2 regions of the Dehalobacter restrictus DSM 9455 genome follow, and region 2 is predicted to be linked to the other one. Evidence: a T-box and tRNA genes for the amino acid it is inferred to sense, from the RefSeq annotation. Region 2 holds a T-box; the other holds one or more tRNA genes.
The links. A T-box is a leader RNA that pairs with one kind of tRNA and senses whether it is charged. The one in region 2 lies ahead of ileS (isoleucine--tRNA ligase), so its partner is inferred to be a tRNA-Ile.

Region 1 (12,176 bases), 560 kb from region 2:
AGCGCCGAAAAAGCGATTGAAGAACTGAAACAAACGTATGACCTTGTTGATTTCTCCGGAATTGACGATCAGTTTGGCGATGAGGTGACGAATGCCCCTGTCGTAAGACTGGTTAATTCCGTGATTCAGCATGCCATCAAGACAAATGCCAGTGACATCCATATTGAACCGTCTGACAATGAAATGCGGATCCGCTACCGGATAGACGGAGAACTTCAGGAAGCCATGAAAACATCTAAAGCGGCCCACCAGGCCATCGTCACCAGAATTAAGATCATGGGGCAAATGGATATTGCTGAGAAGCGCCTACCCCAGGACGGCAGAATTGAAGTCAGCATTGACGGCAATAACGTTGACCTCAGGCTTTCCATACTTCCAACAGTCCACGGAGAAAAGATAGTTATCCGCGTGCTCGGAATGAGAAACAGTACCTATACCAAATCTGAGCTAGGCTTTACTGCTGAAAATCTTGAGCTGTTTGACCGGATCATCAAAAGTCCAAATGGGATCATCCTTGTTTCTGGCCCCACCGGTTCCGGAAAAACGACGACACTTTACGCAGTCATGCGAGAATTGAATAAACCAACTGTCAATATCATCACCGTAGAAGACCCTGTTGAATACCGGATGGATGGGATCAATCAGGTCCAAGTCAATACCAAAGCTGGCCTGACTTTTGCCTCGGGACTGCGGTCGATTCTGCGTCAGGACCCCGACATTATCATGATTGGGGAGATCCGCGACTCGGAAACAGCCCAGATTGCGATCCGTTCAGCCATCACCGGCCACCTGGTCTTAAGCACTATCCACACCAACGATGCAGCTTCCTCGATTATCCGGCTAGTCGATATGGGAATTGAATCTTATCTTGTTTCTTCCGCTGTTGTCGGCCTAATGGCTCAAAGACTTGTCCGCAAAATCTGTCCAAAATGCAAAACTTCATACCGGCCGGAACATGCCGAAATGATGCTGCTGAAACTGCGCGAACCCCAGCCCCTTTACAAGGGGACCGGATGTCCTGCCTGTAATTACACCGGTTATTCCGGTCGAACCGCCATCCATGAAATCATTCCGATCAACAAGGATATCCGCGAGATGGTTAATCGGGGAGTAACTCCTGATCAAATAAGACATATTGCCGGCCGTTTCGGCTATATTTCCCTGCGTGATACCTGTACCCGTCTGGTTCTGGACGGAACCACCACCACGGAAGAATTATTAAAAGTAACCTATAGTATTGAATAGACCGATCAAATCTATTTATGTTGAGGAGTGTTTGTATGAATCTAAATATCAGGGACTTACTTTTAATGTCATTGGAACTTAAAGCTTCTGACCTCCACATCACAACCGGTCTTCCCCCAATGTTCAGAATCAATGGTATCTTGACTCCGATGGCAAATGCCAAGTATTTGTCTCCGTTGGACACCAAAGAGCTTGTTGATGAACTAATGGATGAACCCGTGAAAAACCGTTTGCAGCAAAAGGGAGAAGTTGACTTTTCCTATACGATCCCTGGTATCAGCCGTTTCAGGGTTAACGTCTACAGCCAGCGAAAAAGCCTGGCGGCCGCGATCAGGGTCATTGTTCCGGATATTCCAAGTATTAACGAGCTGGGACTGCCTGATATCCTGAAAGACCTCGCAATGAAACCCAGAGGTCTGATCCTGGTCACGGGTCCGACCGGTTCCGGTAAATCCACTACCCTTGCTGCCATGGTGCGCCATATGAATACGCACCGCAACAGTCACGTCATTACCATCGAAGACCCGATCGAATATTTGCATGCCCATAATCAATGTATGATAAACCAGCGTGAGATTGGTGACGATACCCATGCCTTTGCAGATGCTTTACGGTCTGCACTGCGTGAAGACCCCGATGTTATCTTGGTCGGTGAAATGCGCGACCTTGAGACGATCAACACGGCCCTGATGGCTTCAGAAACAGGCCACTTGGTCTTGTCCACCCTCCATACTTCATCCGCAGCGACTACCATTGACCGGATCATCGATGTTTTTCCGCCGAATCAACTGCAGCAAATTAAAGTTCAGTTGGCATCTGTTCTTCAGGGCATTATCTGCCAGCAGCTGCTGCCTACTATGGATGGTACCGGACGTGTTGCAGCGATGGAAGCTCTCATCGTCAATGACGCTGTCCGGAATATGATCCGTGAAGGCAAGACCCACCAGATTGATACGGTCATCCAGACTGGCATCAAAGCGGGTATGGCCCCGATGGATTATTCTCTGGCGAATCTGGTTAAGCGGAAGATGGTAACCCTTGAGGAAGCTAACTTAAGATGCGTGAATCCTGAGTTGTTCTCGAAGTATCTTGATCAGCCGTTTATATTCTAAGTTGAAATAGGGGCTTACGGCATGGTGCTATCCGCTCTTCGACTGTTGCGCCATCCATGGTGCAAACAGTCGCGTTATAAAGCAATAAAATAAAGCGCCCTGTTCGGAGTATAAGAAATATTCCGGGCAGGGCGTTTCTTTCACAATTAAGTATATCATCTATGGGGAGATCACCTATTAATAGATCTTTTCCCGAAAGCGGGATATCGCATGCTTGAACTTGACCGGCCAGATCTCTTCACCCCTGCGGAGCAGTTCCCCCATTAGCTCCGCAACATATAGCTTACCAACTCCTGTAAGATTTAAAACCAGAATATCTGAACTTTTTTCTTCAATGATAACGTCTCTGGCCTCGATATCTGTCTTCCTGTGAATCAAGCGAAGTTCTTCCTCTTTCTGCAGGGTTTCAAGCTCCATTTCCAGTGTTGATTTTTCCATCAACCAGGAATATTCGGCCATCTCTTTCAGATTTAAGATACCGAATTGTCCAAAATCAAGAACCATGATCTGATCGTCATGATAAAGCACGATATGTTTCAGCTCCTAATAATACCTGCTGAAAATCAGATTTCCTTTCACTGACTTCAATGCAAAAAAGCTGTCGCTCTTTGAGCTGGCGGTAAAAGTTCTGAATACTATCGGCTTCCAGAACGCCTGTCGATCTCTGGCCGGAAAAATCTTTAGCAACATACGAATATAGAGGCATATTTCCACTCCCTCTGCTATATTTTACATTTAATTTACATTATTTTTACATATTTTTTACATTTATTCGCTTATCTTATATTTTATTTTTAGAAATAAAAATACGTTTTAATTATACTACTAAATAACATAAATTGTAATATTTTTCTCAAATTGTCATTGACAAAATCTTGACAAATTATACTTCTGGTGTTCTCTTCATTCTTATTTACTACTTCATACCTCAACTCCGCGGGTGATGGGAATCGCTCCGCTTCGCGAATTGGCCTCTGCCAATTCGCTCGCTATCACGCCGGGGTGGGAAAATGCTTCCATAGGTCGCATTTGACGGCCACGGGTGGCCTAATGCCGTGATGCCATGGGCAAGGTGCGGCGCTGCCTGTTCGATCCCCATCACCCGCTCCATAAAAAAATCCTGCGCGGTCGCGCAGGATTTTATTTTCTTTGGAGCGGGTGATGGGAATCGAACCCACGTAACCAGCTTGGAAGGCTGGCACTCTACCATTGAGTTACACCCGCATGTTTGGTAGCAGGGGGGGGATTTGAACCCTCGGATGAGCGGGTATGAACCGCTTGCCTTAGACCACTTGGCTACCCTGCCATGGCTCCCCGAGCTGGATTCGAACCAGCAACCTATCGGTTAACAGCCGATTGCTCTACCGTTGAGCTATCGAGGAATATGCTGGCGGAGAAGGAGGGATTTGAACCCTCGCAGCAGTTACCCACTCTAACGGTTTAGCAAACCGTCCTCTTCAGCCACTTGAGTACTTCTCCGTAAACTACTGATTGGTGCGGAAGGCGGGACTTGAACCCGCACGGTGTTAACCACACGCCCCTCAAACGTGCGCGTCTGCCAATTCCGCCACTCCCGCATAAAACTGGAGCCGTTAACCGGGATTGAACCGGTGACCTTATCCTTACCAAGGATACGCTCTACCTACTGAGCTATAACGGCGAATGCCTTCTGGAACAATGGTGCGCTCGGAGGGATTCGAACCCCCGGCCTTCTGATTCGTAGTCAGACGCTCTATCCAGCTGAGCTACGAGCGCATATTTTTTTGGAGCGGGTGACGAGATTCGAACTCGCGACTTTCACCTTGGCAAGGTGACACTCTACCACTGAGTTACACCCGCATGATAGATGGTGAGCCATCCGCGACTCGAACGCGGGACACCCTGATTAAAAGTCAGATGCTCTACCGACTGAGCTAATGGCTCGGAAATAATATTGTTTTGATGGTGGGCCATCAGGGGCTCGAACCCTGGACACCCTGATTAAGAGTCAGGTGCTCTACCAGCTGAGCTAATGACCCGTCTGGCTGGGGTGGCTGGATTCGAACCAACGTATGCCAGAGTCAAAGTCTGGTGCCTTACCGCTTGGCGACACCCCATCGGTTTCAGGATGGATTCGTAATTTGATAAATTATGGCGACCCCGATCGGATTTGAACCGACGATCTCCTGCGTGACAGGCAGGCGCTTTAAACCACTAAGCTACGGGGCCAATTCGATATTCGAGGCACGACGTTCGATATTCGAACCTTCGTATTCCTCAGCAGTAAGTTTCCCGATGTTCAGTCCGTACCTTCCGCTCTTCAAGCAATATCTTAATATGCTTTTTCAAGCTTCGCGCCTCGAACTTCGAACTTCGAGTTTGGTGGGCGATGACAGGATCGAACTGCCGACATCCTGCTTGTAAGGCAGGCGCTCTCCCAGCTGAGCTAATCGCCCTTATCTGATGTTCGAGGAAAAACCACGAACGTCGGATTTTAAATGGTGACCCGTACGGGATTCGAACCCGTGTTACCGCCGTGAAAGGGCGGTGTCTTAGGCCGCTTGACCAACGGGCCAAAATTGCGAGAACATTTGATAGTATAGCTAAATGCGAAAACATTGTCAACCCGTTTAGGAAAAAAATGTTCGAACTTGTTGAACTTATTTCACTTCCTGAATGATTGGCAGGATGACCGGTTTTCTTTTCGTTTTTTCATACAGATGCTTGCCTAGAACGTCTTTAATCTGATTTTTGAGTGTGACCCATTCAATAATACCGTTCTCGATGCAGCGTTCGGTGGTCTGTCTGATTTTCTCTTTAGCCTCATCCAGCATTGTCTCGGATTCTCTGACATAGACGAATCCCCTGGTCACAATATCAGGCCCGGCAACAATTTCATTGGTGGAACGGCTCAGCGCAATAACTACGATTAAAATACCGTCCTGAGACAGCTGTTTGCGGTCGCGCAGCACAATATTGCCGACGTCCCCTACACCAAGCCCGTCCACTAAAATTCTGCCGGATGGCACTTTCCCGGCGATACCTGCTCCATTTCTGGTGAACTCAATGACACTTCCATTTTCGGCAATAAAAATATTTTTATGCGAAATTCCAAGCTGTTCGGCAATCTGGCCATGCTTAATCAGCATGCGGTACTCACCGTGCACAGGCACAAAATACTGCGGTCTTACCATATTCAGCATCATCTTTAATTCTTCCTGACTGCCATGACCGGAAACATGGACGCCTGATGCTTGTTCGTGGATCACATTGGCGCCGAGTTTAAACAACTGATCGATGGTTCGGGCCACCGATTTCTCATTTCCCGGAATCGGACTCGCGGAGATAATCACCGTATCACCTGGCAGGATCTCGACCTGTTTATGGTCGCTGGAAGCCATGCGGGAAAGTGCCGACATCGGTTCCCCCTGACTCCCTGTTGTAATAATACAGACCTGATTCGGTGGCAGCTGGAGAACCTCTTCTACATCGACCAGCGTTCCTTCTGGAATGATCAGATAGCCATATTCAGCAGCGATTGAGGCGTAATTCTGCATGCTCCTGCCGACAATGGCAACCTTCCTGTTCGTTTTGAAAGCAGCGGTGATGACCTGCTGCACGCGATGGATATTCGAAGCAAAGCTGGCTAAAATGATTCTTTCCTTGGCGGTGCGGAATACATCGTCGAACATCTGTCCGACCACTCTCTCCGACATCGTAAAACCAGGCCTTTCTACATTCGTGCTGTCGGACATTAAGCAGAGTACGCCTTTTTCACCCAATTCGGAGAATTTATAAATATCTAGGATCTCCGATGTAACGGGGGTATGATCCAGTTTAAAATCTCCGGTATGGACGATCACACCGAGGGGTGTATGGATAGCCAGACTCACAGAATCAGGTATGCTGTGGTTGACCCGGATAAAATCAATTTTAAAAACGCCAAGCTTGATACTCTCTCCAGGATTGACGACAGTCGATTTAAACCGGTTGACATTGCACTCCTTTAATTTGGCCTGGATCAGTCCCAAGGTAAGTTTTGGCGCAAATACAGGCGCGTCTATGTCCTTCAGAAGATAGGGGAATGTGCCGATATGATCTTCATGACCATGGGTCACCATAATCCCGAGCAGCATGTCCTTGTTTTCGATGACATAGGAATAGTCAGGGATGACCAGATCAATTCCGGGCATGTCATCTTCAGGGAAAGCCATACCGGCATCAATCATGATCATCTGGTTGTCATACTTTATCAGCGTCATGTTTTTCCCGATTTCACCCAATCCGCCTAAAGGGATAATTTGCAGTTTGTGTTCTTTTGGCAAAGGCAATACCTCCATCAATTTATATATATTTTACTTTATTAATTTCAATTTCAATCCTATTAATTTGTCAGCATAAGGAAACAAGGAGATACCCCGAAGTATCTGAGCAGGATAAAAAAAGACTACAACAAAAAACACAAACAAAAATAGAAACAGGTAAAAATACCTCTTGGTTTCTTTGATTCCGTTATTCGGTTAGCCGTACAACACCATTAGATTTATTATAGTACCTGAATATCAGATATGCAAGCTGGGTGAACAGCTTCCAACATTATTGTTGCCCATTCGCGAATAAAACTAAAACTTCGGCATAACCAAAGTTTTAATTTTTTGCTTTTACTTTTAGTTTTATCTGAAAGTAATTTCTAAGGTCAGACCTCTTCAGGCAGATTTCGGATATTCGTGAGCAATTCTTTTAAGGAAGCCTGTTCCGTCTGGGTCGGGCCAACGATAGGCAACCGGTAGCCCCCGGCTTTGATGCCGACTTCATTCAGCAGATACTTCACAGGCACTGGATTTGTTGCCACGAACATCCCTTTAAAGATTGGGAACAACAGCAGATGCCATTTTAAAGCTTTCTCCATATCGCCGGCCTTAAACGCAGCAACCATTTTTTGCATCTGGGTACCGATCAGATGAGAAGCGACACTTACGATCCCTGCCCCGCCTAGAGACAGCATCGGCAAGGTCAATGAATCATCGCCCGAATAAATCGCAAAGGTCGAAGACAGTTCCTTTTTCAGTTCACTGACCTGGTCCATCGATCCTGCTGCTTCTTTAATGCAGACAATATTTGAGATTCCAGCTAGTTTGGCGACTGTAGAAGGAAGAAGGTTGATGACTGTCCTTCCTGGTATGTTATAAAGCATCACAGGCAGGTCTGTGGCCGCTGCGATGGCTTTAAAATGCTCATAAAGACCTTCCTGGGAAGGTTTGCTGTAATACGGAACCACTGCCATAATGCCATCGAGCTGGTTTGAGACTTTTTCAGCAAGTTCAACGCTTTCACGCGTGGAATAGGTACCCACGCCTGCAATGACTTTACACGTATCCCCAACTGCTTCTTTCACCGTCGTAAAAAGGTTAAGCTTTTCTTCACCGGTCAGATTAGGGCTCTCACCGGTTGTTCCGGCTACGACGATCCCTTCTGTGCCGTTTTCAACCAAATATCTGGCCAGTATTGCGGCCGCAGGATAATCGATCTCCAGCTTATCGTTAAATGGTGTCACCATAGCGGTTAAAACGCTGCCAAACATTTCTCTTTCCTCCATAAACTATTTTATGCCTGGCTGTCAAATACCAAGCTCAAATTTTTTGTGCAAAGACTGCACAGCCGGAACCATATGTTCTTTTTTGACAAGTACCCAGATCGTGGTATGAGAGTCAGCGGACTGAAGAATCTCAATGCCGCTCTCAGCAAGTGCTTCTGCCATATTGGCCATGACACCGGGCACATCGGCAATTCCCCCGCCGACGAGCGCAATTTTGGCGCATCCTGGCGCGGATTCAGGGTTGAAACCCAGATTCTTTAAAATATTGACGGCTTTCTTTGCCAGCTCATCACGAACTGTATACAGGACAGTTTCTGGTTGAACGCTGATGAAATCGACACTAATATCCGCTAAAGCCATCCCCTTGAATATTTTGGTGATCGCTTTGGGTTTATTTTCTTCTTCTTGAACGTGGATCTTGATCTGGGTGACATTCGGGGTATGTGCAATCCCTGTAATAATCCTGTCGCCGATCATGTCCGAACCCTCCGCGAGGTCGGGCTGAACATTGGTGACCAGCGTTCCTGGAGCATCGGAAAACGTACATTTTACCCGCAATGGGATATTCTTCTGCATCGCGATTTCCACGGCGCGCGGATGGATGACTTTGGCTCCCTGATGCGCCAGATGGCAGATATCATTATAGGTGATCACGTCAAGGATTTTGGCGTCCTGAACGATCCGGGGGTCTGCGGTCATAATACCTTCGACGTCCGTATAAATATCAATTGCTTCAGCATTTAGTGCGACACCAATCGAACAAGCCGTTGTGTCGCTTCCGCCTCTGCCCAGGGTTGTAATTTGTCCGTTTTCGGTCATACCTTGGAAGCCCGTAATGACGACAACCTTGCCTTCTTTCAGCTGCTCCAGGATATTTTCCGGTTCGATTCTGACAATTCTTGCATCGCCAAAACTGCTGTTGGTGATAATGCCGGCCTGTCCACCCGTTAAAAGAACAGCTTCCAACCCCAGACCCTGCAGCGTGCTAACCATAATGCTGCCGGAAATGATTTCCCCGCAACTTAAGAGTAAATCCATTTCTCTTTTGGGCACTTCGGAATAAATGCTTGAAACCATCTTAATCAGCGTATCGGTCGCATAGGGATCTCCCGAACGCCCGATTGCAGAAACAACAACCACAGGCGAAAACCCTTGATTAATAGCCTCGGAAACCTTAGCAGCGACCTGCGCTCTTCTTTCCGGATTGGCCAGGGAAGTTCCGCCAAATTTTTGAACCAATATACGCAAGGTAATTTCTCCTTCCTCTAATTTTCTTAACTTGTCTTGAATTTTGCTTTCCTTATTATTATAACGTCTATGTTTTCTTATCTTTTAATCTTATCCGTTATTTCCTATCTATTATAACAGCAATTCTGCAATCTGGACTGCATTTGTCGCTGCACCTTTGCGAATCTGATCACCTGCGATCCAGAGATTAATCCCCTGATCGATGGTTTGATCTTCCCGGATTCTTCCGACCAGAACTTCATCCCTGTTCGAGCTGTCGAGCGGCATCGGATAAATATCTTTCGCCGAATCGTCTTTTAAGATTACGCCGGGAGCCTGGGCAAATGCAGCCTTGACCTGATCGATCGTGAGTTTTTTCTCAGTCTCAATATTGATGGATTCACAGTGAGAACGAAAGACCGGAACACGGACACAAGTAGCCGTAACACGCAAATCATCCCTATGGAAGATTTTTTGGGTTTCCTTGACCATTTTCCATTCTTCCTTTGTATAGTCACCCTCCTGAAATACATCAATTCTGGGTATCAGGTTAAAGGCGATCTGATATGGGAAAGTATCAATATCCGTGATTTTTTTCCCGTTGCTCCACGACTTCACCTGTTCCTCCAGTTCAATAATCCCTTCTTTGCCCGCGCCGGAAACTGCCTGATATGTGGATACCACAATACGTTTAATTCGCGAAAGCGCTTCGAGCGGTTTTAGTGCCACGACCATGATAATCGTGGAACAGTTCGGATTGGCGATAATCCCTTTATGCCATTTGACATCTTCGGGGTTGACTTCAGGTACAACCAGAGGAACATCCGGATTTAGCCGAAAAGCACTGCTGTTGTCAATAACGACTGCTCCGCTCTGGACTGCGGCCGGCGCATACTCCGTACTGGCGGAACCACCCGCAAATAAGGCGATATCAATGCCTTGAAAGCTCTGATTCGTTGTTTCTTGTACTTCTATTTCTTTTCCCTGCCAGGAAATCCGTGATCCGCTTGATCTTTTCGTCGCAAGCAAGCGAAGCTCATCCACCGGAAACTTCCGTTCAGCAAGAATTTTCAAAAATTCCTGACCAACGACACCCGTTGCTCCGACAATTGCAATATTTGGCATTGAGATCCTCCTAAACATGAATATTCAATAATTCTGACAATTCACTTTCAACAACTAGGTATTAATATAGTATAAATCATTATTCTCTCATAGGATACTAAATATTTTGGCTACTCAGAAGAAGAAATTTCTACCAGGAGCGGTTCAATTTGTTTTCCCTGGCAGGCCAGCAGTATTGTGTCCGGTATTTTATCCATCTGGGCAACGAGAGAATTGGTCTTTTTGAGCGGGCTGTCCTGACCAAAAGGCACCAGGTAGATATTCTTAGCTGAGAGTAAGGCTCCGATATTTTTAGCGTTAACCCCTAACCCGTCATTTGTAGATATAGCAATTACCACGGGGCCTAAGTTGCGCAAGTGTGCTTTAGTAGCCATTAAGACGGGTGTATCAGTGATGCCGTTAGCGAGTTTGGCAAGTGTATTCCCGGTACAGGGCGCAATAACCATACAATCAAAAAGCTTGCCCGGACCGATCGGTTCTGCCTCCGGGATAGTTCCGATCGGGTCTTTTCCTGTAATCTCTTTCAGTCTAGCTTTCCAGTACGTTGCATCCCCGAATCTCGTATCCACTGTATTAACGGACTCCGAAACAATCGGCGTTATATCTGCTCCTTCTTCGACAAGTTGTCTGATCACCCCCATGACCCGGCCAAGGGTACAATGGGAACCGGTCAGCGCAAAACCGATGTGCAGCTTTTCAAATCTCATTTTTGGGCACCCCCTTCCGGACTGCAGCAGCAGTGGCTGCATCTGCAGCAGGTACAAGGTGCTCAAGAATCAGAGGCGGATAAAGCTTCGCCAGCATTTTTCCGGCGGTCTTTGGCGCGACAATACCGGGCAGGCCAGGGGCAAGCTGAGCCTTAATCCCAAGCATCTGGGCATATTCAAAGTCAATACCTCCCGGAATAGAGGCAATATCAATAATGACGGTTTCCCGGGACATTTTGTTCAGCAGATCTCTGCCGAGAATCAGAGCTGGTACGGTATTGAAAACGATTTCCGCCCTGTTGATTTCCTTTTCAAGATCAGAAAAACCGATAGCACGCACTCCCATCTCTACAGCCCGGGCCAGGTCTGAGGGCTTACGTGCAACACACGTAACCTTTGCTCCCATTCCCTTCAGTAGATTCACCAGTGTCATGCCGCAGCGGCCAAGACCCAAAACAAAGCTTTCACTGCTGTGAATGGTGATCGTGGTAGCCTCCATTGCCATCTGAACCGCCCCCTCGGCTGAAGGTATCGAATTCAAGATGACAATTTCATTACGGTTTGCTATTTCCACGAGGTCTATGTTCATCTTTTGGGCTGCGCTGATCAGGGCAGGACGGGCCCAGCCTATAAAAAGCGGAACACCGGGCGGAATCAATTCCAGAACTTCATTATTTAAGATGATCGGAGAATTAGAATACTTTGCTTTGATCAGGCCCCGCGCATCTGTGCCAAACATAGGTAAGATAAGCGCATCTGCTTTAGCGATAATCTCGGTAAAAGATTTGGCATGCTCAATGCTGTCTCCAAGCGGAGACTTTTCCAGACCGAGCCCGATGATCTTCGCACCACACTTTTGCAGCTCGGGGACAAGAAATATTTCTCTATCATCCCCGCCGATTACTGCCAGGCGAACTCCTTCAAGTACCGCATTCATGTTTATGCCTCCTTACTGGATAGTGTCCAGTTAACTACTATCCAGTATATGAGCAGCCGAGAAACGCGGTGCTTAACCTAATCCAGGAAATTCTCCAGTCCGATAACAAGTCCGGTCAGCTTATATGCTTTGCGAATGGCCAGTATCACCCCGGGCATGTAGGTTTCCCGTGTATACGCGTCATGACGGATCGTGAGCGTCTGTCCTGACCCTCCGAAAATGACTTCCTGATGGGCGATCAGTCCCGG
Region 2 (12,176 bases):
CTCGCATCATTCAACTGAAGTTTCTCCAGCGCATCCTTCAGCCTGTCAAAGTCGGAAGTTTCAACCGGATAAAGGCCGCAAAAAACCATCGATACCGCTTTGCGGTAGCCCGACAGCGGTTCCGCCGCCGCATGGTCGTTATCCGTCACGGTATCCCCGACCCGGGTATCCCCGACATTCTTGATACTGCCCGCGATATAGCCAACCTGGCCTGCCCTCAGCTCATCGACAATCGTCATTCCTGGGGTAAAAACACCAACTTCGGTGATTTCAAACATTTTTCCGGTGGACATCATCCTGATGTTCGTTCCTTTGGAGACTTTACCGTCAAATAATCGAATATAAGGGATCGCACCTTTGTAGGAATCAAACTTTGAGTCAAAAATCAATGACTTTAAAGGTTCTTCATCATCGCCCTTAGGCGGAGGAATCCTCTGGACAATGGCTTCCAGGATCTCTTCGACCCCAATCCCCACTTTGGCCGATGCGAGGATCGCCTCACTCGCGTCAATCCCAATCACATCTTCAATCTCCTGTTTGACTCTGTCAGGTTCTGCGCTTGGCAGATCTATTTTATTAATAACCGGAATGATCTCCAGGTCATTTTCCAAAGCAAGATAGACGTTGGCAAGAGTCTGCGCCTCAATACCCTGGGCCGCATCGACCACCAACAAAGCCCCTTCGCAGGCAGCCAGACTCCGGGAAACTTCGTAAGAAAAGTCAACATGTCCGGGAGTATCGATCAGATTCAGCTCATAGACCTCTCCGTTTTTTGCCTTGTAGCGCAAACGAACTGCCTGCAATTTGATGGTAATACCACGCTCCCGTTCCAAATCCATGGAGTCGAGAACCTGCTCCTTGAGTTCCCGGGTGGACATGGTTCCGGTATACTCAATCAGCCGATCGGCAAGAGTAGATTTGCCGTGATCGATATGGGCAATGATCGAAAAATTTCTGATTTTAGATGAAGCGTTTGCCATGGATATTCTTCTCTCCCCGAATATAATGCCAGCATATCATTATACCAAACTACCGCCTTGAAAAGCAAGGCGGCTCCGGAATGCCGGGGGGACAGGGGGAGTCCTTTTGCCCCCCAGCCCTCCTTATTTGCGTCGTTTGATCAGCATCTCGATGGCCATTTGGTACTCTTCCATCTTCAGCAGACGGGCAACTATAAAAAACACGAGCATGCCTACGAGTGCTCCGCTGATTAAAACAATCGTCGATCCCATTTTGCCAATTCCGACCCAAAGGGTCAGCAGATTCGCCCAAATCATGACGACAGCTGCCATGGCCAAAGCGGCTGCCAGTGTTTTACTAAACACGGCTGCGATTCTGCGCCCGTCAATTTTGCCGAGTTTGCGGCGCAGTACGATAAACAGCAGGAGCATCTGCATAATGGCTCCGAGGGTTACAGCCAGGGCCAAGCCGCCGCAAGCCAAAGGCCCGACTAAAATGTACATCCAGATTATGCTGGCAGCCATGGCGATAAGACCAAGAATAACCGGAATCCAGGTGTTCTGCATCGCATAAAAAGCACGCGGCAGAATCTGAATAATAGCCTGAGCAGTGATCCCCAGCGAAAAATACAGCAGCGGCACAGCCATGATATCCGTATCCCCTGCACTGAATTCACCATGCTGGAACAGAACCCGAATCAAAGGGAAGCGCAGGACGACCATCCCAATGGATATCGGAACCGTAATAAAGATAATCAGACGAATTGCACTCGAGATCGTCTCCAGAAAGTCTTTGGCCTTTTTCAGAGCAGCCTGCTCTGTTAAGGTCGGAAAAACAGCGACACCGATGGCCAGCGCGAAGATGCCGACCGGGACCTGGAAAAGACGGTAAGAGTACCAGATCGCAGTCAAGCTTCCCGGATCAAGCGCAGAACCGAGGTTGGAATTCACAATGACCTGGAATTGATTCAAGGTGTACATGATAATCATCGGGACAGCCAAGACCATGATCTTCCGGACCCCGGGATGTTTCAAATCGATCATTGGATAGTAGCGGAAGCCAACCCTGCGCAGGGAAGGGACCTGGACAAGAAAATTTACCGTAGCGCCGATCACGACCCCAAACGCAAAACCGGAGATACTCCGGGCCTCACCGGAATTAGCAAAAAGCGCCCCAAATAGGATGACGCTGGCATTGTAAAGGACCGTCCCCAGCGCGGACGGCCAAAATATTTTGTACGAGTTCAGGATACCCATCGTAATCCCGCTCAAAGCCAGAATGACCGGCTGCAGCAGTAAGATGCGGGTAAGATAGATGGTAAGTTCCTTATTCGCCGGACTGAATCCGGGTACCTGCATCTCAATAAACTTCGGAGTCAGCAGCATGCCTGCGATAACCAGGATACAGAGCAGAAGAAATGTCGCATTGGTTACCGAGCTGACGACTTTCCATCCTTCTTTTTCCTTTTCTTTGGCAATATATTCGGATAGGACAGGGATAAAGGCAGCACTCAACACCCCTCCGACCAACAGCCAGTAGAGCAGGTCCGGAAGAATAAAAGCCGTATTATACGCATCTGTAGCCGCCGTTTTCCCAAACAGGCCTGCCATCAGGGATTCCCTGACAAAACCGAGAAGCCTGGAAACAAGGTTGGCAGCCATCATGAAGCCTGCCGCTTTCATCATTTTTTGATTGTTTGTCATAATGATGCTGAAGGACCTTTCTATATACAAAGAAATGCACTCACTGCAAATTATATCATTTACCGAGATATTCCTTCAATACTTCGGCTATCGGTCCGGCTGCAGCCTGTGCTTCCTCCAACGTGTTTAGCTGACTGCCAATTTCCAGCAGGATTGCTCCGTCCGTGAGATACTGGTTATAGCGTGCTTCTGAGGCATAGCGGATTTTCGGGAAAAACAGTCCCGGGTATTTTTTTTCCGCAATCTTAATAATTTCACGCGCAATTGCATCATTCTTTTCCCAGTTTTGATTTTTCTGACCGATCACAATCATGACTCTGGCACACTCCTGTCCGTTAATCTTTGCAGTATCTTTGCCCACCTGGGAAGGAAGTCCGTCCCGGTGAAGATCGATCAGCAAACGGGTTGTTGGGTTTTTCTCGAGCATTTTTTTTGCTGCGAGATAGGAATGATTGTAGGCCTGGATATAGACAGCATCATTAACCTCCTCGGAATGTGCCGTATTGATTCCTGCCTGGTTCAATTTTTCAGTCAATAGCTGTCCAATCTCCACAATATCTCCGTTTTCACCTCCAGCTGACCGGTCTGCACCGCCATCCCCCGAATAGGACTCTGCACTGTGGGTGTGATAGATGCTTACCAGGACATCCTGCGCACTTTTAATCGGTTCAGGATCATGATAAAACGGATTATCGAGGGGTTCGAGCAGTGGTCCCTCCATTTCAGGATCATTGGGATAATAGGCCCAGCCCAGCCAGGTCGGCCCTTCGGAAGGAGGTGCATAGAAACTTAAAAAATACGTCCGAGCGTCGGATATGTTGACTCCGGTCAGCAAATACATTCCGATCCCTGCAGCAGCATTCCGTGTATCACTGATATAGGTTCGTTGTGGATAAGACATCCCCGGGGCGCCTTCCAGAAGTATAAGCTCAAACGGAAAACTTTTTTCAGACAATATTTTTATGGTATACTGAAAACTATCGTTGGAAATGCAAAAGTAAACAGAAAATGCAAGCAGCGCCAAGAGTAGTATGACCCCAACAGCTTTCAGACGGGTATTCCAAAAAAACAGGATAATCTCCTCCTTTCCATAATTAGGAATATGAAGGACAAACCTGTCTTAGAACATTGAAATATCCTTAATATTTTACACCTGCATTAACGCTGAATTTATACAGTGCAGAATTTTTAAGATGTACTTGGCATTTTTGCATGGGATGTCATATAATAGATATAATTTGAAGACAATTCAAGTATCAAACAGCAAGGAATGGGACAGTAGCTTAAAAGGAAGTCCACAGAAAGCAATCAAATGCTGAGAGATTGCGTCCGACTTTCAAGTGAAAATCACCCGGGAGCTGAACTTCAGAAATATGTACCTTGTCACTGTCAAGTGATCAATTAACAGGGTTCCAGTAAGAAGTTTCGCCTGCCCTGCGTTAACGGGTAAGAGTGATGTGTTTGACGTAATTTCATGTACCTCAGACATATAATCAGGGTGGTACCGCGGTTTAGTCGTCCCTAAGTTATTCATACTTAGGGATTTTTACTTTTTTCATATGATAACTTGAGGGTTGACGAGGAACTAATTAGTCATTAATGAATTGATAAAGGAGAATCTCTATGAAAAAATTTAAATCTTTAGCTGAAAACCCCGTTGCTGGACGGGAAAAACAAATATCAGATTACTGGGATTCGATTGATATTCTGCAGAAGACAATCGAAAACCGCGAAGGCGCGGAACCGTTCGTGTTTTATGAGGGTCCGCCTACAGCCAACGGCAAGCCGGGTATTCACCATGTCATGGCGAGAACACTGAAGGATTCCGTCTGCCGGTATCAGAACATGAAAGGTTTTCAGGTCAAACGGAAGGCGGGATGGGATACGCACGGACTGCCGGTGGAAATCGAAGTTGAAAAACAGTTGAATCTTTCCGACAAACAAGGTATAGAAGCGTATGGGATCGCCCAGTTCAATGAAAAATGCCGCGACTCTGTGTTTACGTATGAAAAACAGTGGCGCGAAATGACGATCCGGATGGGTTATTCGATTGATCTGGATCATCCGTATATTACCCTGGATAACAATTATATTGAAAGTGTCTGGTGGATTCTGGACAAATTTTTCAGAGAAGGATATATGTACGAAGGTCACAAGATTCTTCCGTACTGCTCCAGATGTGGAACCGGACTTGCTTCCCACGAAGTCGCGCTGGGCTATAAAGAAATTAAAACGAATACAGTCATTGTCAAATTCAAACGCCAAGAATATGACGAGTATTTTCTGGCCTGGACGACCACACCATGGACCTTGCCCTCCAATGCTGCACTGACGGTAAGCCCGACCGAAACCTACGTCAAAGTCCGCAGCAATGATGAGATTTATTATCTATCGAAGACGCTTGCACCGAAAGTACTCGGCGACGATTATGAAGTCCTGCAGGAATTAAAAGGCACTGAGCTTGAATATATGGAGTATGAGCAGCTGATGCCGTTCTTAACCGCCGACAAAAAGGCTTTTTTTGTGACGACTGCCGATTATGTCACGACAGAGGACGGTACCGGGATCGTCCATACCGCACCCGCTTTTGGTGAAGACGATTATAACACCGGAAAGCGCTACAACCTGCCGGTTTTTCAACCGGTGGACGAATCGGGCAAATTTATCGCAACGCCTTGGAAGGATAGCTTTGTGATGGATGCCGACCTGGATATCATCAAGTGGCTGCATGCCGAGGGCAAACTGTTTAAAAAGGAAAAATTGGAGCATAATTACCCGCACTGCTGGCGCTGTCAGACCCCTCTGCTGTACTACGCCAAACCAAGCTGGTACATTGCGATGACCAAACTAAAAGATCAGCTTGTCGCCAATAACAAAACAGTTGAATGGTATCCCGACTTTGTCGGTGAAAAACGTTTTGGCAACTGGCTTGAAAATGTCAATGACTGGGCATTGTCCCGTAACCGCTACTGGGGGACTCCGCTGAATATCTGGCGCTGCGGATGCGGCCATACTGCTTCGGTCGGCTCCCGCAAAGAACTTGTGGAAAAAGCAATCGAAAAGATTGATGAAACCATCGAACTGCACCGACCTTACGTCGATGATGTTCATATCCGCTGTGAAAAGTGCGGCAAACCGATGACCCGGGTCAGTGAAGTCATTGACTGCTGGTTTGACAGCGGCGCGATGCCCTATGCTCAGCATCATTATCCGTTTGAAAACAAAGAGAACTTCCATGAACTGTTCCCGGCTGATTTTATCTGTGAAGGGATCGATCAGACCCGCGGCTGGTTCTACTCCCTGCTCGCGATCTCGACCTTTGTGATGGGCCGTTCCCCGTATAAGCGGGTTCTGGTCAACGATCTGGTTTTAGACAAGCAGGGACAGAAAATGTCCAAATCCAAAGGCAACACGGTAGACCCGTTTGAACTGTTTGACCAGTACGGTGCCGACACGCTCAGATGGTATTTGCTTTATGTGTCTCCGGCCTGGACACCTAAACGCTTTGACATCGAAGGCCTTAAGGAAGTCCAGAGCAAGTTCTTCGGGACACTCCGCAACGTCTATACCTTTTTTGCGCTCTATGCGAATACCGATGAGGTCGACCCGAGAGATTTCTTTATCGAATACAAAAAGCGGCCGGAGCTCGACAGGTGGATCCTCTCCAAATATCACGCCCTGCTCAATGACGTTGAAACCAATCTCGCTGTCTATGATCTGACTAAAGCGGTCCGAAAAATACAAGAATTTGTCAGCGAGGACCTCTCCAACTGGTATATCCGGCGATCCCGCCGCAGATTCTGGGATTCCGGCCTATCGGACGACAAGAAGGCCGTCTATAACACCACGTATGAAATCCTGGTCGGCATCGCCAAAATCTCAGCACCGTTCGCACCTTATCTGGCGGAAGAAATCTACCGTAACCTGACCGGTGAGACTTCGGTCCACCTGGCAGATTATCCGGAATATGTCTCGACTATGATCGATCAGAACGTCGAAAACAGAATGGATTTGGTCAGGAATTTAGTCACCCTCGGCAGATCTGCCCGGGAACAGGTCAGGATCAAAGTCCGTCAGCCGATCCAGCAAATCCTAGTTGACGGGAAATATGAAGTCCTGATCGCCGATTTAATTCCACTGATTCAGGAAGAGCTCAATGTAAAGGAAGTTATTTTTGCGAATAACTTAAGCGATTTTATGAATTTCATTCTGAAGCCAAACTTCAAAACTGCTGGACCCGTCTTCGGCTCGAAAATCAAACTCCTTGGCAAAGCACTGGAAAGCCTGGAGGCTTCAACGGCTGTGGCTGCCCTGGAGGCTGGAGAATCGCTCTCAGTGGATGTGGATGGAGAACAGCTAGATATCGTCAAGGACTATGTCATCGTGTCGATTTCCGCCAAAGAAGGGTTCACGGTCACAATGGAAAACAACCTGTTCGTTATTCTTGATACCACGCTGACCAGAGAGCTTATCGATGAAGGTCTGGCCAGAGAGCTCGTTTCCAAAGTCCAGCAGATGCGCAAGAGCAATGATTTTGAAATGATGGACCGCATCCGGATCTATTTCGATGGGGATGACCAAGTCACGAGTGCGATTCAAAGCTATCAAGAATACATCAAAGTAGAAACGCTCGCTGAAAGCATCGAAAAAACACCGAGTACCGCAGACCTGACTAAGGTGAACCTGAATGACCACGATACCGGCGTCAGGGTAGAACGGATCTAAATGCTTTGGCTCCGTTAAGCTGAATTTTTTAAAATAAGTAACCTTGAACTGAAATAATGCTGATAATAGTTAACACAGACCATCATTAGCATTATTTTTTTAAGCTGAGGCTAACGGCGTGGTGCCATCCGCTTTTCAGCTGTTGTGCCATCCATGGCACAAACAGCCGCGTTCCGCATCCAGCTCCACTTGGCGCGGACAGCACCATGCCGTTAATATCTCGTCCATTAAGCAATCCTGTAAAGAATTTGAGATCTAATTTTTCTGCTATCATTTATAAGTACCGCTATATACTGGCAGATGTCATTTACGCACTTAAAACACCGCTTCTTCAGTGTAGGAAAAACCAGACGAATATTTTTCAGAATCTTATACGAGATCAACGTAGTCCAGTCTGACATATTTTACGTTTCGGGGCGACAAAAACGAATCGTCAAAGAAGATCGAGATCCCGCATTATTGGCTGGTCACATCCGGGTCCGGCCCAGATAAGCTTCCTGAAGCAGAGAATCCGAGATTGCTTCTTTGGAGCTTCCGTGGTGAACAATTTTACCCCGCTCCATGACGAGTACACTGTCCGCCACTCTCAAGGCGGCTTTTGTATTTTGTTCGACCAGTACGACTGTGACGCCGGACTCTTTCATCCCGACCAGGATCGCCATGATCTCGCGTACGACAAGCGGGGCCAGCCCGATGGAAGGTTCGTCGAGCAGCAGCAGTGAGGGCCTGGCCATAAGGGCCCTGCCTATTGCCAGCATCTGCTGTAGACCACCGCTTAAAGAACCGGCCAAATCCTTTTCTCTTCCCTGCAGCAGAGGGAATAATTCCAAGACTTCCTCCACATCGTTTGGGATATCCGCCTTGTCCTGACGATAACGGTGAAAAGCCCCCATCATCAGGTTATCCATCACGCTTAGCCCGCTGAATATCTCTCTTTTCTCCGGTATAAGAGCAATACCGGCTCTGACGATTTTTTCCGGTGACTGGCCGGCTATTTTTTTGTTCTGAAAAATGATTTCTCCTGCAGCAGGCTTGTATAACCCCGCGAGAGTCCCTAGCAGGGTACTTTTGCCTGCACCATTGGCTCCAAGAACCGCCAGCAATTCTCCCTGCCTGACATTCAGGGATACATTTTTGAGCGCATGCACATAGCCATGATAAACATCGAGACCATTTACACTAAGCAATTTGCTCATCCTCTCCGAGATAGGCTTTGATCACTTCCGGGTGAGCCTGAATTTCTGCCGGGGTTCCCTGGGTGATCACCTCCCCGAAATTTAGGACAACAATCTCATCAGCAGCTTCCATGACCGTTTCCATATCATGTTCAATCATTATCATGGTCATACCCTGACTGCGAAGTTTTTTCAAATATTCTGTCAGGATTTCAGATTCAGCAGCATTTAATCCTGCAGCCGGTTCATCAAGCAGGATCAGTTTGGGCTGAGAAGCAAGGGCTCTGGCAATTTCCAACAGTCTTTGCTGTCCGAACGGCAAAACTGCTGCCGGCAAACCAGCTGACTCCGCTAAACCAACCTCTTCAAGCAGTTTCAGGGATTCAGCCCTGATTTTTTTTTCTTCGGTAGACCGTTCAGGGGAAGAAAGAAACGACTTGACAAAGCCCTTTTTCCCCTGCAGGTAAGCACCAGTCATAACATTTTCCAGCACGGTCATGCTGCCGAAAAGCTGCAGGTTCTGAAAAGTTCTGGTTACTCCAGCCTGAGCTGTCTTATACGGCTTCATTCCAGTGATCGTTTTTCCTTCCAATAACACTTCACCTTCATCCGGTTGATACGTTCCGGTAATCAAGTTAAAAATCGTCGTTTTTCCTGCCCCGTTAGGTCCTATAAGCGCTGTAATTTTTGCTTCTTCAACCCCAAAGCACACATGTTTGACAGCCATAATGCCGCCAAAATGTTTTGTAATTCTGTGTAACTCCAGAAGCATGGCCTTTTCCCTCCTTCTATAGGATTGATACTCAATCTATAATTCTTATTTCATATTTGAATCATCGTTCTGTATATAGGTTAATTGACTTCATTTCCATCTTGAACCAGACTCTTTTTTGAACTTTGAAAGAATTCCCCGATACTGCTTAACCCCTGCGGACGGTATATCATGAGTGCAACCAGGATGATTCCGTAAATAATGATCTGGTATTCACCGCCGGCTCCGGGAACGATGAGCGGTATCAACTCTTTTAAGATCTCGTTTAAGGCCACGACGACCACAGCCCCAAGCAAAGGCCCCCAAAAGGTACCCAGGCCGCCAATCACTGCCATCAGTACAAACTGGACGGAAGCATGAAAAGTAAATGGTGACGGACTGATAAAGGTCACATAAAAAGCATAAAGGCCCCCTGCCAAACCCGTAAGCAGCGCACTGAAAATAAAGGCCTGCAGCTTAAGCCTAATACAGTCAATACCGGCATTTTCTGCCGCATACTCACTCTCTCGGATCGCACATAAGGCCCTGCCTGTTCTGGAACGGACTAAATTTCGTATTCCCAGCAGTATCAGGACCAGAATGATCCAGATCAGGATATAAAATTTCCTGTCACTGTTTAAAATAAGACTGCCAATGCCCAGATGCGGAATACCGCTGATCCCGGATGGCCCTCCGGTTATTTCTCCGCCTTCGGTAAATAATATATGGACTAAAATCCCAAAGCCGAGCGTCGCGAGGGCAAGGTATAGCTCGCGTAACTTAAGGGTCTGTCGGCCAATTAGGGCCGCAACAATTCCGGGAAGAAGAATTGCTGCCAGAAGGGCTAACAGTGACGGCCAATGAAAACGCGTGGTTAATATCGCGGCCGTATAAGCGCCTAAACCAAAAAACGCCGCATGACCGAACGACACCTGCCCCGCATAACCCATCAGCATTCCCAAGCCCTGGACAACGATCGCATACAGGCCGATAACAATCAGTGATCCATAAAGATAATTGCTGTTAAGCAGGAGCGGGATAATCAACAATACCAGCATGATGACAGCTCCGCTGAATTTAAATATAATCTTTTTCACCAAAGATACGCTCCTTACCATATGACGCTGTAAATCTTACTCAAAAGAAATCAAATCTATACCAAAAGGAAACCCTGTTTTAAGATTAAATTTTACGCTCGCTGATTGCACCCAGGATCCCTTCCGGCCTGATTAAAAGGACTGCAAGAAGAATCACAATAGAGATCGCATCATTCAACCCGGAGGAAATCAGTCCTGAACTGTAGGCTTCCAAAAGCCCCAGGATTAATCCCCCCAGAACAGCTCCGGATATACTGCCCAATCCGCCAATTGTTGCCGCGATAAAACCTTTGACGCCTAACATAAAACCCATATCATACGTGACCATCGTCACCGGTCCAATGCAGATTCCTGCGGCGGTAGCCAAAGCCCCTGAAAAAACAAATGCGGCTAGGGAAATCGTACTCAGATTGATCCCCTGCAGCTGGGCTCCGATGGGACTGAGGACGGAAGCTTTAACTGCTTTTCCCCAGTACGTCCGTCCAAAAAAAGTGTTGACACAGATCAGTGTTGCCGCTGCCAGCAAAAATACCCAGATACTCTGAGGATTGAGTGCCGCCCCGCCTGCCATGATTGGTCCACTAGCCGTAAAGGAGGGCAGAGAGTAGGTATCCGTTCCCCAGATCAGAAGGGCCAGTCCCCTTAAGGATATCGAAATACCAATTGTAATGATCAGCATCGTCAGGCTGCTGGCTCCCCTGGCTTTGTTGACCGTCAGCCTTTCGAGTACCCCCGCCAACAAGGCGACAATAATGATGGCAAGAAGGGAGGCCGCTATTAGCGGCATCCCCATCGATTTGAAACTAACCGTCAAAAGTGCCCCGATAACCAGGAATTCCCCAAGGGCTAGATTTAATATGCCTGTTACTTTATAGGTAATGACCAGGATAAGGGCAATAATAGAATAAATACTTCCAAGCGTAAGCCCGCTGAATAATAGCTGCAGTAGTTGTTCTCCCATCAGGTTTCACTCCGTTACTGTAATTTTGCCCTCGTTACTGTAATATTTTCCATTTGCCGTCTTCGATCTGCACCAAAACGGCGGAATCTTCGCTTAAGCCATTATGATCCTGTTCGGACATATTAAATACCCCGGATACACCGACAAGTCCCTGCGTTTTTTCCAGTTCATTCCGAATGACGCTGCGATCCGGACCAGCTTTTTCGATCGCCTTGACCAGGAGACTTAAAGCATCTGCCGCATAACCGCCGAATGAATTGGGCGCGGTATTGTATTTGTTTTGGTAATCATTGATATAACTTGTAAGCACTGCTTTCTGCGGATCAGAATCCGCAATCTGATCGGTCACTGGAAGCTTGCCGATTGGAAGGATCACTCCGTCAGCGGCGTCCTGGGCAAGTTCAATAAATTTCTGATTGCCGACGCCATGGCTGTGAATGAGCGGAATCGTCAGTCCAAGATCCTTATAGTTCTTCGTCAGGATGGAGGCCGAAGGCGGAATCGCCCATACGACGACTGCCTGAGCCCCGCTGCTCTTAACATTCGTTAATTGCGGTGTCATATCATTGTCTGTCGCATCAAATTTTTCTTCGGCGACGATGGTGATCCCATTTTGGGGAGCTGCTGCGCTGATGGCTTTCTTGCCATTGTCGCCATAAGCATTGTTCATATACATAAAGGCAATCTTCGTCATGTTATTCTTCTTGAGATATTCAATGATTTTATTGATCATGACGATATCGCTCTGGGCTGTTTTAAATACCCATTGTCTTTCAGCCGCCGGCTCAACTATGCTGCTGGCTG

Region 1: it encodes a tRNA-Ile, which carries the amino acid that the T-box ahead of ileS (isoleucine--tRNA ligase) is inferred to sense. The anticodon was not compared.

The regions. Positions count from the first base shown of each region.
Region 1 covers NZ_CP007033.1:1,145,552-1,157,727, reverse strand. Annotated here, with positions in the region: gene DEHRE_RS05570 (GspE/PulE family protein) at 1-1,245, shown strand, start outside; gene DEHRE_RS05565 (type IV pilus twitching motility protein PilT) at 1,281-2,357, shown strand; gene DEHRE_RS05560 (hypothetical protein) at 2,535-2,885, opposite strand; gene DEHRE_RS14385 (hypothetical protein) at 2,872-3,063, opposite strand; tRNA gene DEHRE_RS05555 (tRNA-Gly) at 3,508-3,581, opposite strand; tRNA gene DEHRE_RS05550 (tRNA-Ile) at 3,587-3,663, opposite strand; tRNA gene DEHRE_RS05545 (tRNA-Asn) at 3,665-3,739, opposite strand; tRNA gene DEHRE_RS05540 (tRNA-Ser) at 3,746-3,836, opposite strand; tRNA gene DEHRE_RS05535 (tRNA-Leu) at 3,850-3,934, opposite strand; tRNA gene DEHRE_RS05530 (tRNA-Thr) at 3,942-4,017, opposite strand; tRNA gene DEHRE_RS05525 (tRNA-Arg) at 4,036-4,112, opposite strand; tRNA gene DEHRE_RS05520 (tRNA-Gly) at 4,122-4,196, opposite strand; tRNA gene DEHRE_RS05515 (tRNA-Lys) at 4,205-4,280, opposite strand; tRNA gene DEHRE_RS05510 (tRNA-Lys) at 4,300-4,375, opposite strand; tRNA gene DEHRE_RS05505 (tRNA-Gln) at 4,379-4,453, opposite strand; tRNA gene DEHRE_RS05500 (tRNA-Asp) at 4,489-4,565, opposite strand; tRNA gene DEHRE_RS05495 (tRNA-Val) at 4,717-4,792, opposite strand; tRNA gene DEHRE_RS05490 (tRNA-Glu) at 4,836-4,911, opposite strand; gene DEHRE_RS05485 (ribonuclease J) at 4,997-6,661, opposite strand; gene dapA (4-hydroxy-tetrahydrodipicolinate synthase) at 7,033-7,917, opposite strand; gene dapG (aspartate kinase) at 7,954-9,180, opposite strand; gene DEHRE_RS05470 (aspartate-semialdehyde dehydrogenase) at 9,292-10,284, opposite strand; gene DEHRE_RS05465 (dipicolinate synthase subunit B) at 10,395-10,991, opposite strand; gene dpsA (dipicolinate synthase subunit DpsA) at 10,981-11,928, opposite strand; gene dapB (4-hydroxy-tetrahydrodipicolinate reductase) at 12,006-12,176, opposite strand, start outside.
Region 2 covers NZ_CP007033.1:585,021-597,196, reverse strand. Annotated here, with positions in the region: gene lepA (translation elongation factor 4) at 1-980, opposite strand, end outside; gene murJ (murein biosynthesis integral membrane protein MurJ) at 1,104-2,663, opposite strand; gene spoIIP (stage II sporulation protein P) at 2,719-3,618, opposite strand; T-box leader at 3,921-4,189, shown strand; gene ileS (isoleucine--tRNA ligase) at 4,287-7,388, shown strand; gene DEHRE_RS14750 (hypothetical protein) at 7,480-7,662, opposite strand; gene DEHRE_RS02855 (ABC transporter ATP-binding protein) at 7,856-8,575, opposite strand; gene DEHRE_RS02850 (ABC transporter ATP-binding protein) at 8,568-9,335, opposite strand; gene DEHRE_RS02845 (branched-chain amino acid ABC transporter permease) at 9,416-10,411, opposite strand; gene DEHRE_RS02840 (branched-chain amino acid ABC transporter permease) at 10,497-11,372, opposite strand; gene DEHRE_RS02835 (ABC transporter substrate-binding protein) at 11,407-12,176, opposite strand, start outside.